Regions from separate parts of the Streptomyces sp. VTCC 41912 genome, predicted to be linked through region 3. Evidence: riboswitches for the same ligand, from Rfam matches in the RefSeq annotation. Region 3 holds a riboswitch; each other region holds the start of a gene.
What was found. A riboswitch is a leader RNA that binds a small molecule or an ion and turns the genes downstream of it on or off. The one in region 3 is predicted to bind cobalamin.

Region 1: linked by a shared signal. The riboswitch ahead of cobN (cobaltochelatase subunit CobN) and the one ahead of ACJ6WD_RS25110 (HoxN/HupN/NixA family nickel/cobalt transporter) in region 3 are both predicted to bind cobalamin.
Region 2: linked by a shared signal. The riboswitch ahead of ACJ6WD_RS31870 (CoA-acylating methylmalonate-semialdehyde dehydrogenase) and the one ahead of ACJ6WD_RS25110 (HoxN/HupN/NixA family nickel/cobalt transporter) in region 3 are both predicted to bind cobalamin.

The regions. Positions count from the first base shown of each region.
Region 1 is NZ_JBJMAB010000003.1:351,348-356,209, forward strand. Features, by position in the region: gene ACJ6WD_RS06985 (precorrin-8X methylmutase) at 1-418, opposite strand, end outside; gene cobG (precorrin-3B synthase) at 415-1,923, opposite strand; cobalamin riboswitch at 2,009-2,161, shown strand; gene cobN (cobaltochelatase subunit CobN) at 2,194-4,862, shown strand, end outside.
Region 2 is NZ_JBJMAB010000033.1:35,043-39,904, forward strand. Features, by position in the region: gene ACJ6WD_RS31860 (AMP-binding protein) at 1-235, opposite strand, end outside; gene ACJ6WD_RS31865 (acyl-CoA dehydrogenase family protein) at 426-1,571, shown strand; cobalamin riboswitch at 1,675-1,861, shown strand; gene ACJ6WD_RS31870 (CoA-acylating methylmalonate-semialdehyde dehydrogenase) at 2,062-3,561, shown strand; gene ACJ6WD_RS31875 (acyl-CoA dehydrogenase family protein) at 3,558-4,715, shown strand; gene ACJ6WD_RS31880 (enoyl-CoA hydratase/isomerase family protein) at 4,712-4,862, shown strand, end outside.
Region 3 is NZ_JBJMAB010000020.1:22,364-27,225, forward strand. Features, by position in the region: gene ACJ6WD_RS25095 (nucleoside/nucleotide kinase family protein) at 19-675, shown strand; gene ACJ6WD_RS25100 (MarR family winged helix-turn-helix transcriptional regulator) at 827-1,615, shown strand; gene ACJ6WD_RS25105 (alpha/beta fold hydrolase) at 1,612-2,460, shown strand; cobalamin riboswitch at 2,530-2,744, shown strand; gene ACJ6WD_RS25110 (HoxN/HupN/NixA family nickel/cobalt transporter) at 2,775-3,974, shown strand; gene ACJ6WD_RS25115 (VOC family protein) at 4,099-4,599, opposite strand; gene ACJ6WD_RS25120 (DoxX family protein) at 4,706-4,862, opposite strand, start outside.

The DNA of each region.
Region 1 (4,862 bases), on a different contig from region 3:
TGGGCGCGTTGCCGAAGGCGACCACGGCGCCCTCCATCCGGTCCCGCCACAGTTCGAGGGCGGCAGCGCTGCGTGTGGTGCCCATCCGCGCGGCGAGCTCCGGGACCGACGGGTCGCCGAGGGTGCACAGCACCTCGTTGTCCGCCGGCAGCCGCTTGCGGGTCACCCCGCTGGCGACCATCGTGGCGTCGCACAGGATCGGCGCACCGGCCCGCAGCGCGGCGCGCGCACTGGCCACGACGCCCGGGGTGAAGGCCAGATCGCGGACGAGATCGACCATGCCGCAGGCGTGGATCATCCGGACCGCGACCCGGCTGACGTCGGCGGGCAGTGCGGAGAGATCCGCCTCGGCGCGGATGGTGGCGAAGGACTGGCGGTAGATGGCCGCCCCGTCCTTTTCGTAGTCGAACGCGGTCACTGGGGCCTCGGGGTGGTGGGTTGAGGGGTGGAGGGGAGCGGGGCAGCCGGAGGGGCGGCGGATGCGCTCGGCGTTTCACGTGAAACGACGCCCGGCCGGGGCGTTTCACGTGAAACGGTGCCCGGCCCGGCTGTTTCACGTGAAACCGGCGGTCGGGCAAGGGACTTGGGAGACATCGCGGTGGTCCGATAGCCGTCGGGCGTCGCCAGCACGTCGACCCAGGCACCGTGCGGATGGCCGCACCGCCGCTCGCAGCCCGACCAGTGCACGGGCAGCCCGACGGGCGCACCCGAACCGTTCGCCGGAACCGTTTCGCCCCTGGCGAGCACGCCCGCCGCATCGCTCCGCACGTCGGTGAGGGACTTGGCGCAGCCCGGCAGGCCGGTGCAGGCGGTGACCCGGCGCCAGGGGGATGCCGGGTCGGTGATCAGGCCGGCGGCGGCGAACTCGCGCAGCCGCCGGTGCGCCGGTGCGGCGGCCAGGCCGGGGACGATGACACCGCGCCAGGGCGTGAGGCGCAGTTCGCCGTCGCCGTCCGCGGCGGCGGTCGCGGTCAGCAGCCGCCACTGGGCCGCGGCCAGCCGGCCGAGCGGTGCCAGGACCGCCAGCGCGCGGCGACCGTCGGGCCCCTCGACCGGGCCGGGGGCGGTGGCATCGGCATAGTGCGCGGCCGACCCTGGGACGGGGGCGGCCGGATGTTCCACGTGCTCCGCGGCGATGCCCGCGGCCCGCAGCGCACGCTGCACCTCCTGGGCGGTCAGCGGTCCTGCGGTGGGGAGCTCACGGACGCGCCAGGCGCCGCTGCCGCGCTCCGCGGCCGCGGCCAGGAAGACCTCGGCGGCCGTCAGGGCCGCCCGCGGGGCGTCGTCCGCCGCGATCCGCAGTGCCGCCCGGTCGTCGCCGACCCGGAGCAGCGCTCCCCACCCGGACGCGGCGCCCGGTGCGTACCCGGCGGCCGGCGGGTCCTGTCGACCGGATTCTGCGAGCAAGGTCACATCGCCGCCCAGGCCGGCCACGTCGCCCCGACCGTCGTCGAGGACGAACAGGAAGCGGCCCGAAAGTCCTGTCGCGGCATCGCTCGCACACAGCAGCGCGTCCAGGTTCCGGGCCCACAACCGCACGTCGGAGGGGGTGTGCCGGTCCAGTCCGGCCAGCGGCGAGGCCAGTACGTTGCGGATCCGCTCATGGCGTACGGACGGCAGCAGCCCGGCGTCGGCGAGGAGGTCGGCGAGGTGCCGGCCGCCGTCGTCGGGCAGGCCGCGCAGTTCGACGTTGCCGCGGGAGGTGAGCGAGAGGTGCCCGTCGCCGAGGCGTTCCGCTGCGTCCGCCAGGGCGGTGGCCTGGCGGACCGTCAAGTCCCCTGCGGGGAGCCGCACTCGGGCCAGGTTCCCGTCGGCGGCGGGGTGCAGCCGCAGCGCTCCCGGGCAGGCGTCGCCGCGGTCCCGAACGGGTGGTTCGGCCCGGTCGGGGCGTGGTGCGGGGGAGGGCGGCATGGCGGCGAGCATACCTACGTCGGTTTCGCCCGGAACCGTGGCGAGGGGGGCGTGGAGGGCGGCTCCGAAAGGCCCGCTCCCGCGGTGCGGCCGCAGCCCTTACTATGCAGGTCGGCGGGTCGGCTGACCCGCCGGACGCCAGCGACGGCGCCAAGGGAGGAAGCCCGGTGAGAATCCGGCGCGGTCCCGCCACTGTGAACCCGGCCACCGCCGGGTGAGCCAGGAACTCCCGCCGTCCATACGACCACCCGGGGCGTGGACACCCCGAGGAAGGGCTGCGCCGTGATCCTGCTGCTGTCGACGTCCGACACCGATCTGCTCAGCGCCCGGGCGGCCACGGGTCCCGTGCCGTACCGGCTCGCCAACCCCGCCCGCCTCGACGTCGCCGAACTCCCCGGACTCCTCGAGGGCACCGACCTCGTCGTCGTCCGGCTGCTCGGCGGCATCCGCGCCTGGCAGGACGGCCTGGACGTGCTGCTGGCCGCGGGCCAGCACCGCCCGGTCGTCGTGCTCACCGGCGAACAGGCCCCCGACGCCCAGCTCATGGAGGCGTCCACGGTCCCGGTCGGCATCGCGGCCGAGGCGCACGCCTACCTCGCGCACGGCGGTCCGGCCAACCTCTCCCAGCTGGCCTGCTTCCTCAGCGACACCGTTCTGCTCAGCGGCCACGGCTTCGAGCCGCCCGCGGCCGCCCCGTCCTGGGGCCCGCTGGAGCGTCCGGCGTCGGAGGCGACCGGCCCGACCGTGGCGGTGCTCTACTACCGCGCCCACCACATGAGCGGCAACACCCGCTTCATCCACGACCTGTGCGACCAGGTCGAGCGGGCCGGCGGTCGCCCGCTGCCGCTGTACGTCGCCTCGCTGCGGGCCCCCGAGCCGGAGCTGATCGAGGAGCTGCGCGCCGCCGACGTCATCGTCACCACCGTGCTGGCCGCGGGCGGCACCAAGCCCGCCGAAGCCTCCGCGGGCGGCGACGACGAGTCCTGGGACGCCGGCGCGCTGACCGCCCTGGACGTGCCGATCCTGCAGGCGCTCTGCCTGACCGGCGCGCGCGCCGCCTGGGAGGAGAACGACGAGGGCCTCTCCCCGCTCGACGCCGCCTCGCAGATCGCCGTGCCGGAGTTCGACGGGCGCCTGATCACCGTGCCGTTCTCGTTCAAGGAGATCGACGAGGACGGGCTGCCGGTGTACGTCGCCGACGCCGAGCGGGCCGCCCGGGTCGCCGGGATCGCCGTCCGGCACGCCCGGCTGCGCCACATCCCGGCCGCCGAGAAGCGGCTGGCGCTGGTGCTGTCGGCCTACCCCACCAAGCACTCCCGGATCGGCAACGCGGTCGGTCTGGACACCCCGGCGAGCGCCGTCGCGCTGCTGCGCCGGCTGAAGGCCGAGGGCTACGACTTCGGTACCGAGCCGGTGCCCGGCCTGGCGTCCGGCGACGGCGACGAGCTGATCTACGCCCTCATCGAGGCCGGTGGCCACGACCAGGAGTGGCTGACCGAGGAGCAGTTGGCCCGCAATCCGGTCCGCATCCCGGCCGCCGACTACCGCCGCTGGTACGGCACGCTGCCGCAGGAGCTGCGGGAGTCCGTGGAGGAGCACTGGGGCCCGCCGCCGGGCGAGATGTTCCTCGACCGCAGCCGCAACCCCGAGGGCGACATCGTGCTGGCCGCGCTGCGCCGCGGCAACCTGCTGATACTGATCCAGCCGCCGCGCGGCTTCGGCGAGAACCCGATCGCGATCTACCACGACCCCGATCTGCCGCCCTCGCACCACTACTTGGCGGCCTACCGCTGGATCGCCACCCCCACCGCCGACGGCGGGTTCGGCGCCGACGCCATGGTCCACCTCGGCAAGCACGGCAACCTGGAGTGGCTGCCCGGCAAGAACGCCGGCCTCTCCGCCGCCTGCGGTCCGGACGCGGCGCTCGGCGACCTGCCGCTCGTCTACCCGTTCCTGGTCAACGACCCGGGCGAGGGCACCCAGGCCAAGCGCCGGGTGCACGCCACGCTCGTCGACCACCTCGTGCCGCCGATGGCCCGCGCGGACTCCTACGGTGACATCGCCCGGCTTGAGCAACTGCTCGACGAGTACGCCGCGATCTCCTCGATGGACCCGGCCAAGCTGCCCGCGATCCGGGCGCAGATCTGGACCCTGATCCAGGCCGCCAAGCTCGACCACGACCTGGGCCTGGAGGCACGTCCGGACGACGACGGCTTCGACGACTTCCTGCTGCACGTCGACGGCTGGCTCTGCGAGGTGAAGGACGCGCAGATCCGCGACGGCCTGCACGTCCTGGGCGCCGCCCCGGTCGGCGAGGCCCGGGTCAACCTCGTGCTGGCGATCCTGCGCGCCCGGCAGATCTGGGGTGGCACCTCCGCGCTGCCCGGGCTGCGCGAGGCGCTCGGCCTGGACGAGTCGGCCGCGACCCGCACCGCCGCCGACGAAGCCGAGGCGGTCGCCCGCGGACTGGTCCAGGCCATGGAGGACGCGGAGTGGGACCCGGCCGCGGTGGCCCGGGTCGCCGAGGGGCACCCGACCGCGGTCGCGGACGTCCTCGACTTCGCGGCCCGGCAGGTCGTCCCGCGACTGGCCGGCACCACGGCCGAGGTCGACCACGCGGTGCACGCCCTGAACGGCGGGTTCGTTCCGGCCGGTCCGTCCGGCTCGCCGCTGCGCGGCCTGGTCAACGTCCTGCCGACCGGCCGCAACTTCTACTCCGTCGACCCCAAGGCCGTCCCGTCGCGGCTGGCCTGGGAGACCGGGCAGGCGCTCGCCGACTCGCTGCTGACCCGCTACCGCGAGGACAACGGTGACTGGCCGGAGTCGGTCGGCCTGTCCCTGTGGGGCACCAGCGCGATGCGCACGTCCGGCGACGATGTGGCGGAGGCGCTCGCGCTGCTGGGTGTCCGCCCCGTCTGGGACGACGCCTCGCGCCGGGTCACCGGTCTGGA
Region 2 (4,862 bases), on a different contig from region 3:
CGTGCGCGATCGCGTCGACGCGTGCTTGCAACTCCCCGTAGGACCACGCCCGGCCGTGCGCGTCGCGGATCGCGGGGCGGTCCGGTCCCAGCCGGGCGATGGTGCCGTCGAGGAGTTCCGCCCCGCAGTTCAACCGGTCCGGATAGCCCAGGTCGGTGAGGTGCGGCCACTGCTCGGGCGGGGGTAGGCGGTCGCGCGCGAAGGTGTCGGTGTGGGCCGAGGACCGTAGCTCCATGCGGGGTGCGCCCCCTTGGGCCGGGTGGCCGCCGCGCGGCCGGGGAGGGGTGGTGGTCGGGTGCGGGGACCGGGGAGGACTGCCGTACGGATCCTCGTCAGCGTAACGTCATCGTGACGGCAGTCAACAGACCGCGATATCCGGCCGCCGGGCCGTCGCCGTGCCCGGTCCGCTACCAGGGAGCCGCCTCGTGACCGCATTCGCACTGGGACCGGAGGAACAGCAATGGTGCGCCGAACTGCGCGCCCGGACCGCCGAACGGCTGCGCCCCCTCGCGGAGCAGGGGCGAGGGGGCCGGGTCAACCGGCCCCTGGTCGCCGCCCTCGGCGAACTGGGCCTGCTCGCCCGGCTCTTCCCCGACGGCGGCAGCCCCAGGGCGCTGGACCTGTGCCTGCTGCGCGAATCGCTGGCGCAGGAGTGCACGGAGGCGGAGACCGCGCTGGCGCTCCAAGGACTGGGCACCTGCCCGATCCTCCAGTCCGGGACGGACGCCCAACGGGCCCGCTGGCTGCCGGAGGTGACGGCCGGCCGGGCCGTCGCGGCCTTCGCGCTGAGCGAGCCGGGCGCGGGCTCGGACGCCGCGGCGCTCGCCCTGACGGCCGCGCCCGACGGGCCCGGCCGCTGGCGGCTCACCGGTGAGAAGTGCTGGATCTCCAACGCCCCCGAGGCCGACTTCGCCACCGTCTTCGCCCGCACCGGCGGTGCCGACGGCGCCCGCGGCATCACCGCCTTCCTCGTCCCGGCCGACCGCCCGGGGCTGGGCGGCGAACCGTTGGACATGCTCAGCCCGCACCCCATCGGCACCCTGGTCTTCGACGGCACGCCGGTGACCGACGCGGACGTGCTCGGTGACGTGGGCGGCGGGTTCGGGGTGGCGATGCGCACGCTGAACCTCTTCCGGCCGAGCGTGGGCGCCTTCGCGGTCGGCATGGCGCAGGCCGCGTTGGACGCCGCGCTGGCGCATGCCGGGACGCGCACCGCGTTCGGCGGGCCGCTCAGGGAACTCCAGTCCGTCGGCCACCGACTGGCCGAGATGGCCACCCGCGTCGAGGCCGCCCGCCTCCTGGTCTACGCGGCAGCGGCCGCCTACGACCGCGGCGCCCCGGACGTCGCCCGCCGCTCGGCCATGGCCAAGCTCCTGGCCACCGAGACCGCACAGGAGGTCGTCGACGCCGCCGTCCAGATCCACGGCGCCCGCGCGCTGCGCCGCGGCCACCTGTTGGAACACCTCTACCGCGAGGTCCGCGCACCCCGCATCTACGAGGGTGCCACGGAGGTCCAACGCTCCCTCATCGCGAAGGAGTTGTACCGCGACGCCGGTCGCCAGCCGGTCTGAGGTGCCGCTGCGCACGAGACCGTGCCGGCCTCGCGGTGGGCCGATTCCCGGTGCGTCGGGTGTCGCCGAGGGCCGTCGAGGGTGGACTTACTAGGACGTCCAACTATATCGTCGTGACCAAGGCCCGCGGTGCAGGGAAGCCGGTGCGATTCCGGCGCGGTCCCGCCACTGTGACCGGGGAATGCGCTCCCCGAACGAGACCGGCCACTGACGGAGCAGTCCGTCGGGAAGGCCGGGGAGCGCGTGCTGATCCGGGAGTCAGGATACCGGCCGCGGGATGTTCCGTGTTGTCCACGAGGATGGAGCAGACACGCATGGCACCGGCATGCACCCGCGCCCCCGACCGGCGGATCCGACGGGTGCCGCGCACCGACCTCTGACGGTCACCCGGCCCCTGCGCATCCCGCGCCGCCCGCACGCGCCGCTGTTCGGCGACCGTGCCGGGCCGGCGCGCCATCCCCGGATCTCACCTGACGGAGAGCAGGCATCCATGGTCCGTGAACTGGCACATCTCATCGGCGGCAAGCAGACCCCGGGCGCCTCGGGGACCTACGGCGACGTGCACGACCCCAACACCGGCGCCGTCCAGGCCCGGGTGCCGCTCGCCGGCCGCGCCGAGACCGAGGCGGCGATCACCGACGCCGCCGGGGCCCAGCACGCGTGGGGCGAGTGGAACCCGCAGCGCCGCGCCCGGGTGCTGCTGAAGTTCCTCCAACTCATCGACGGGGAGCGGGAGTCGCTGGCCCGGCTGCTGTCGTCCGAGCACGGCAAGACCGTCGCCGACGCCCACGGCGACCTCCAGCGCGGCCTGGACGTGGTGGAGTTCGCCGCCGGTATCCCCCATCTGCTCAAGGGCGAGTTCACCGACAACGCCGGCAGCGGCATCGACGTGCACTCCCTGCGCAGCCCCATCGGCGTCACCGCCGGCATCACCCCGTTCAACTTCCCCGCGATGATCCCGCTGTGGCAGGCAGCCCCCGCCCTGGCCTGCGGCAACTCCTTCATCCTCAAGCCCTCCGAACGCGCTCCCTCGGTGCCGCTGCGGCTCGCCGAACTGTTCCTGGAGGCGGGGCTGCCACCGGGCGTCCTCAACGTCGTCAACGGCGGCAAGGAAGCGGTCGACACCCTGCTCACCGACCCCAGGGTCGGGGCCCTGGGCTTCGTCGGTTCGACCCCGATCGCGGCGCACCTGTACGCCACCGCCGCCGCGCACGGCAAGCGGGCCCAGTGCTTCGGCGGCGCCAAGAACCACCTGGTCGTGATGCCGGACGCCGACCTGGACCAGGCCGTCGACGCGCTGATCGGCGCGGGCTACGGCTCGGCGGGGGAGCGCTGCATGGCGATCTCCGTGGCCGTCCCCGTCGGCGAGGCCACCGCCGACGCCCTGGTGGAGCGGCTCAAGGAACGCGTCGGGCGGCTGCGCGTCGGCCGCAGCGACGACCCCGAGGCCGACTTCGGCCCGCTCGTCAGCCGCGAGGCCCTGGACCGGGTGCGCCGCTACGTCGACATCGGCGTCAACGAGGGCGCCGAACTGGTCGTGGACGGACGCGGGTTCACCCTCCCCGGACACGAGGACGGCTTCTTCGCGGGCCCCTCGCTCTTCGACCGCGTCGCCCCGCAGATGCGCGTCTACCGGGAGGAGATCTTCGGGCCCGTCCTGTGCGTCGTGCGGGCCGCGGACTACGAGGAGGCGCTGCGGCTGCCCAGCGAGCACCCGTACGGCAACGGCGTGGCGATCTTCACGCGGGACGGGGACACCGCCCGCGACTTCACCCGCCGGGTGAACACCGGCATGATCGGCGTCAACGTGCCCATTCCGGTGCCGGTGGCCTACCACACCTTCGGCGGCTGGAAGCGTTCGGGCTACGGCGACCTGGGCCAGCACGGGCCGGACGCGATCCGCTTCCACACCCGCACCAAGACCGTCACCTCGCGCTGGCCCTCCGGGACCAAGGAGGGCGCGAGCTTCACCCTCCCGACGATGGGATGAGCGCCGTGCCCACCACCCTGCTCACGGAGGACCAACTCGCCCTCGTCGAAGCCACGTTGGACTTCACCCAGGACCACCTCGCCCCGCACGCCGTCGCCTGGGACCAGGCCAAGCACTTCCCCCTCGACGTGCTGCGCAAGGCCGCGGGCCTGGGCCTGGGCGGCCTCTACGTGCGCGAGGAACACGGCGGCAGCGGACTGAGCCGCACCGACGGGGTGCTGATCGTCGAGACCCTGGCGTCCGGCTGCCCGTCCATCGCCGGGTTCGTCTCGATCCACAACATGGTCGCCTGGCTGATCGACCACTACGGCGACGCCGCGCAACGCGAACGCTGGCTGCCGCGCCTGTGCGCCATGGAGGACCTGGGCAGCTACTGCCTGACCGAACCGGGCGCCGGCTCGGACGCCGCCGCCCTGCGCACCCGCGCGGTGCGCGACGGCGACCACTACGTCCTCACCGGCGTCAAGCAGTTCATCTCGGGCGCCGGCGCCTCCCAGACGTACCTCGTCATGGCCCGCACCGGCGACGACGGCGCGCGCGGCGTCTCCGCCTTCCTCGTCGACAAGGACGATGCCGGCCTGTCGTTCGGCCCCAACGAGAAGAAGATGGGCTGGAACGCCCAGCCGACCCGACAGGTCGTCCTCGACCGGGTGCGGCTGCCCGCCGACCGGCTGCTCGGCCACGAGGGCGAGGGCTTCCGCATCGCCATGAGCGGGTTGAACGGCGGCCGGCTCGGCATCGCCGCCTGCTCCCTCGGCGGCGCCCGCGCCGCACTGGACCGCAGCCTGGTCCACCTCGCCGACCGCGAGGCGTTCGGCGGGCGCCTGCTGGACGCGCAGGCACTGCAGTTCCGGCTCGCCGACATGGCGACCGAACTCACCGCCGCCCGCGCCCTGGTCCACCAGGCCGCCCACGCCCTGGACCGCGGCGACCCGCAGGCGCCGCAACTCTGCGCGATGGCCAAGCGGTTCGCCACCGACACCGGCTACGCGGTCGCCGACCGGGCCCTGCAACTGCACGGCGGCTACGGCTACCTCAGCGACTACGGCATCGAAAAGATCGTCCGAGACCTGCGGGTCCACCAGATCCTGGAAGGAACCAACGAGATCATGCGCGTCATCGTCGCCCGCGGCCTGACGGAGGCACTGCGGTGACCGGCTCCGACGACCCCGTCCTCCTGACCGGAGAGGGCCGCACCGCCCGCATCACCCTCAACCGGCCCCGCGCCGTCAACGCCCTGACCCACCCCATGGTCGACCGCATCGACGCCGCGCTGACCGCCTGCGAGACGGACCCCGCGG
Region 3 (4,862 bases):
AGGCACGATGGACCCATCATGAACCTCGACGACCTCGTGGCCCGGGCCCGCCGGCTCGCCGCTTCGGCGACGCCCGGCCGGCGCCGGCTGCTCGGCATAGCCGGGCCGCCGGGCGCCGGAAAGTCCACCCTCGCCGTCCGACTCGCGGCGGAGCTGACCGGCCAGGCCGTGCTCGTGCCGATGGACGGCTTCCACCTCGCCGAGGCGGAGTTGCGCCGCCTGGACCGCACGGACCGCAAGGGCGCGCCGGACACCTTCGACCCGGCCGGCTACGCCGCCCTGCTGACCCGGCTGCGCTCCCCGGAACCCGGCACGCCCGTCTACGCGCCGGCCTTCGACCGCCGCATCGAGGAGCCGGTCGCCGGCAGCATCCCGGTCGCGCCGCACATCCCGCTCGTCATCACCGAGGGCAACTACCTCCTGCTGCACTCCGACCCCTGGGCACGGATCCGCGAACTGCTCGACGAGGCGTGGTACATCGAACTGGACGCCCAGGAGCGGGTGCACCGGCTGATCGACCGGCACGAGCGGTTCGGCCGCCTGCGGGTCGACGCCGAGGACTTCGTCCGCACCTCCGACGAGGCCAACGCCCGCCTGGTGGCGGCCACCCGCCCCCGCGCCGACCTCGTCGTCTCCTTCACCGACGACGAGGCGCCGCCCCCGCTGGACGACTGACCCCGCCCGACTCCGCCCCGCCACACGGCACTTCACCGACCGACGCCGGCGCCTCAACACCCCTTCCGAAATGACATCGCGGATGTCATCATGACAGCAAGGGTGTCATCGGGGTGAAGGGGAACGGGACATGAAGGGGGCTGAGGGGACCATGGGGCGAGACGCGAGGCGGGACACCACGGCGGCCGTAGCAGGAGCTGCTGAAGAAGCCGGAGAAGCCGGAGAGACCGAAAAGGCCGAAGCAGCCCAGGAAGTCGGAGAAGAAAGCGGGGATTCCGCAGGGGAAGCCGCACAGGGGGATGTAGGCGGGGGTGCGCACGGGGGTGCGCACGGGGCTGCGGAGACCGCCGAGGAGCTGCTGTACGACGTCATCCGGCGGCTGCGGCCGCTGCAACGGACGATCGTGCGCGCGGCGGAGCGCACGCTGGACGGCACCGGCCTGACCGCCGGCGAACGCACCCTCCTCGACGCGCTGCGCGCCCACGGGCCGCGCACCGTGCCGCAGTTGGCGCGCTCCCTCGACCTGGACCGCCAGCCGGTGCAGCGCTGGGTGAACCACGCGGCGGAGCTGGGCCTGGTCGTGACGACCGCCAACCCCGCGCACCGCCGCTCGTCGCTGATCCGGCTCACCGACGAGGGCACGGCGATGATGCGCGGGGTCCAGGAGGCCGAGGCGGGGAAACTCCGCCGCGGGCTCGCCGACCTGTCCGCCGGGGAGGTCCGCACGGCGCTGCGGGTGCTGGACCGGATCGGTGAGGAATTCCGGCACTTGGCGGACGGCTCGCGCGTTCCCCCGGAGGAAAGCGGCGATCCCGAAGAGCGGGACACCGCCGCCCCGGTCACCGCACAGGTCCCCATACCGTCTCGAACGGGTCACCGACCAGCGGTGCCCACCCGTCCGACCGACCGCCCCACGCGCACAGAACGGCCCGCAGAATGACCCACGACTTCCAGGCATGGTCCGAGATCGACAACGACACCGTGCCGGTCGACGACGGCGAGCTGTTCTACGAGTCGGCCGGCTCCGGCCCCGCGGTGGTGCTCCTGCACGACGGGATGCTCGACCAGCACATGTGGGACGAGCAGTTCGCCTGGTTGGTCAACTCCGGGCTGCGGGTGGTCCGCTACGACTTCCGCGGCCACGGCCTGTCCTCCACGGTGGCCGGCGACTGGGCCAACCACGACGACCTGGTGACCCTGCTGGACGCACTCGACATACCGAGCGCCGTCCTCGTCGGCCTCTCGCACGGCGCCCGGGTGGCACTGGACACCGCGCTCGCCCACCCCGACCGGGTCACGGCCCTCTTCCTCGCCTCCCCCGGCATCAGCGGTCGCGCCTTCACCGACCCCTTCCTGCTGGAGCACATCCGGGAGCAGGTCGCCGCGATCGACGCACCGGACGGCGTCGAGCGGTTCGTGGAGCACTTCCTGCGGATGTGGGTGGACGGGCCGCACCGCACGCCGTCCGTCGTGCACCCCGGCTTCCGGGAGCGGATGCGCGCCTCCGCGTCCGCCAATGTCGAGGTGCATGCCGACGGTGCGGGCGCCGGCATGCCCCTGGAGGTCGGCGCCTTCGACCGCCTGGGCGAGATCCGGGTGCCGACCACCGTCCTCGACGGCGACCTCGACTCCTCCGACATCTCGGCGAACGCCCACGCCATAGCGCTCGCGGTCCCCGGCGCCCGCCGGATACGCGTGCCCGCCGCAGGCCACATGGTCAACTTGGAGAACACCCCGCTCTTCGACCACGAACTGCACACGTTCCTCTCCGCCCTGGCCCTGTGATCCGAGCCGCCGGCACCCGGTGGCGGCCCGCACCGGCCACCGGGCGTGGCCGGTTCTCACCGGTGCCCGCTACAGTGACCGGGCCGTGGTGCTCGGGAAGACCGGTGCTGGACCTCGTGTCCGAAGCCGGCGCGGCCCTCGCCACTGTGATCGGGGAGTTTCCGCCCCTCTGCGTGCGCGCCCAGCGCGCGCACGGCGCCACTGACCGCAGCCTGCGGCCGGGAAGGCGGGGCGGACGCGGGCACCCGTAAGCCAGGAGACCGGCCACGGCATCTCACGAAATCATCCACGAGGTGCTGGAGCGTGATGGCCGGATGGCCCTGTCCACTGATACCCCGGACGATTCCCCTTCGTCCCGCAAGTCCCCCCTCCTCGGCATACCCGGCTCCCCCGGGTCGTTCCGCTGGCAACGTCGCGACACGGTCCGCACCGCGGGTCTGATGGCCGTGATCGCGGCACTGCACGTCGTCGCCTTCGGCGTGCTCTTCCTCCTGGTCGTGCCGGGCCACTACACCGTCGGCAGCCAGGTGTTCGGTGCCGGGCTCGGCATCACCGCCTACACCCTGGGCATGCGGCACGCCTTCGACGCCGACCACATCGCGGCGATCGACAACACCACCCGCAAGCTGATGGCCGACGGCAAGCGGCCCGTCTCGGTGGGCTTCTGGTTCGCCCTCGGCCACTCCAGCGTGGTGGTCGTGATGGCCGCGCTGGTGGCGGGCGGCGCCCAACTCGCCGGCACGCTGATGAGCGACGGCTCCCGCGCGCACCAGACGCTCGGCCTCGTCGGCACGACCGTCTCCGGCACCTTCCTGTACCTCATCGCGGCCCTCAACCTGGTCGCCCTGCTCGGCATCCTGAAGGTGTTCCGGGCGATGCGGGCCGGCACGTACGACGAGCGGGAGCTGGAAGCCCAGTTGGATTCCCGCGGCTTCATGAACCGCATCCTGGGGCGGCTCACCAAGTCCATCAGCCGCCCCGGCCAGATGTACCCGCTGGGCTTCCTCTTCGGGATCGGCTTCGACACCGCGACCGAGGTGACGCTGATGGTGATGGCGGGCAGCGGCGCCGCGGCGGGCCTGCCCTGGTACGCGATCCTCTGCCTGCCGCTGCTGTTCGCCGCCGGGATGAGCCTGTTCGACACCCTCGACGGCACGTTCATGAACTTCGCGTACCAGTGGGCGTTCGCCAACCCGGTGCGCAAGGTCTACTACAACCTCACCATCACCGGGCTGTCGATCGCGGTCGCGTTCCTCATCGGCACCATCGAGCTGGTGACCGTCCTGCACGACAAGCTCGGCCTCGACGACCCGCTGACCGGCGGGATCTCCTCGCTCGACCTGAACAACGTGGGCTTCGTCATCGTCGGCCTGTTCGTCGTGGTGTGGGCGGCGGCGCTGGCGTACTGGCGGCTGGGCGGCGTCGAGAAGCGCTGGGTCGCCCGCGCCGAGGACCCGCCGGCCACCGCGGACGCCCTCCCGGCGCCCCGCACGCAGGGGCCCGACGCCCCCTAGTCCCGGCCCCCGCACCCGCACCCGCACCCGCACCCGCGGAACGCCACGACCGCGTGGCGCGGCCGTCCCCACTGCCCGTGGGGAACGGTCGCGCCACGCGGTCGGTGCGCGTGCGGGCCGCGCCTCAGGTGGCCGAGCCGGCCGCCGCGCCGGTCAGCAGGTCCGGGCCCCAGCGCTCCAGCGCCGCCGCCAGGTCGAGCGGCCGCAGCCGGTCCGCCTCGTCCGCGCCCGGCCAGTCCGCCCGGGGCACCCGCCACATCACCTCGAACTCGTTGCCGTCCGGGTCCCGGGCGTAGAGCGACTTCGAGACCAGGTGGTCGGTGGCGCCGACCAGCGCGCCCCGCTCCCGCAGCCGCGCCGCGATCGCCGCGAGGTCACCGAGGGTCCCGACCTCCCAGGCCAGGTGGTAGAGCCCGATCCGGCCGTTTTCCGGCCCCGGGGCATCGGGGCCCACCGCGAACAGGCCCAGGTCGTGGTCGTTGTCCGAACCGGGCGCGCTCAGGAAGGCCGCCCGCCCCGGAATCTCCACGTCCACCGTGAACCCCAGCACCTCGGTGTAGAACGCCACCGACCGTGCCACCTCGCGGATGTACAACACCGCATGGTTCAGCCGCCGAACCGCCATCACGCCTCCACTCTTCCGTCACGCCGCACGTCGCTCCCCCGCCGTTCCCCCGTCGTTGCCCGCCGCCACGGCCCGGACCGCGCCCGTGCCCCGGCGGCCCCCGGCGTCACTTCCGGATCAGCAGCGTGGCCGCCGCGAGCACCACGCTCAGGACGAGCGCTCCCACCCCGTAGGCCAGCCGGTGCGCGCGCAGGCCCGGCAGGAAGCGGTCGACGGCGTAGCGGCCGGGCCCGGTCAGCGCCAGCGCGGCCGCGCCGGTGGCG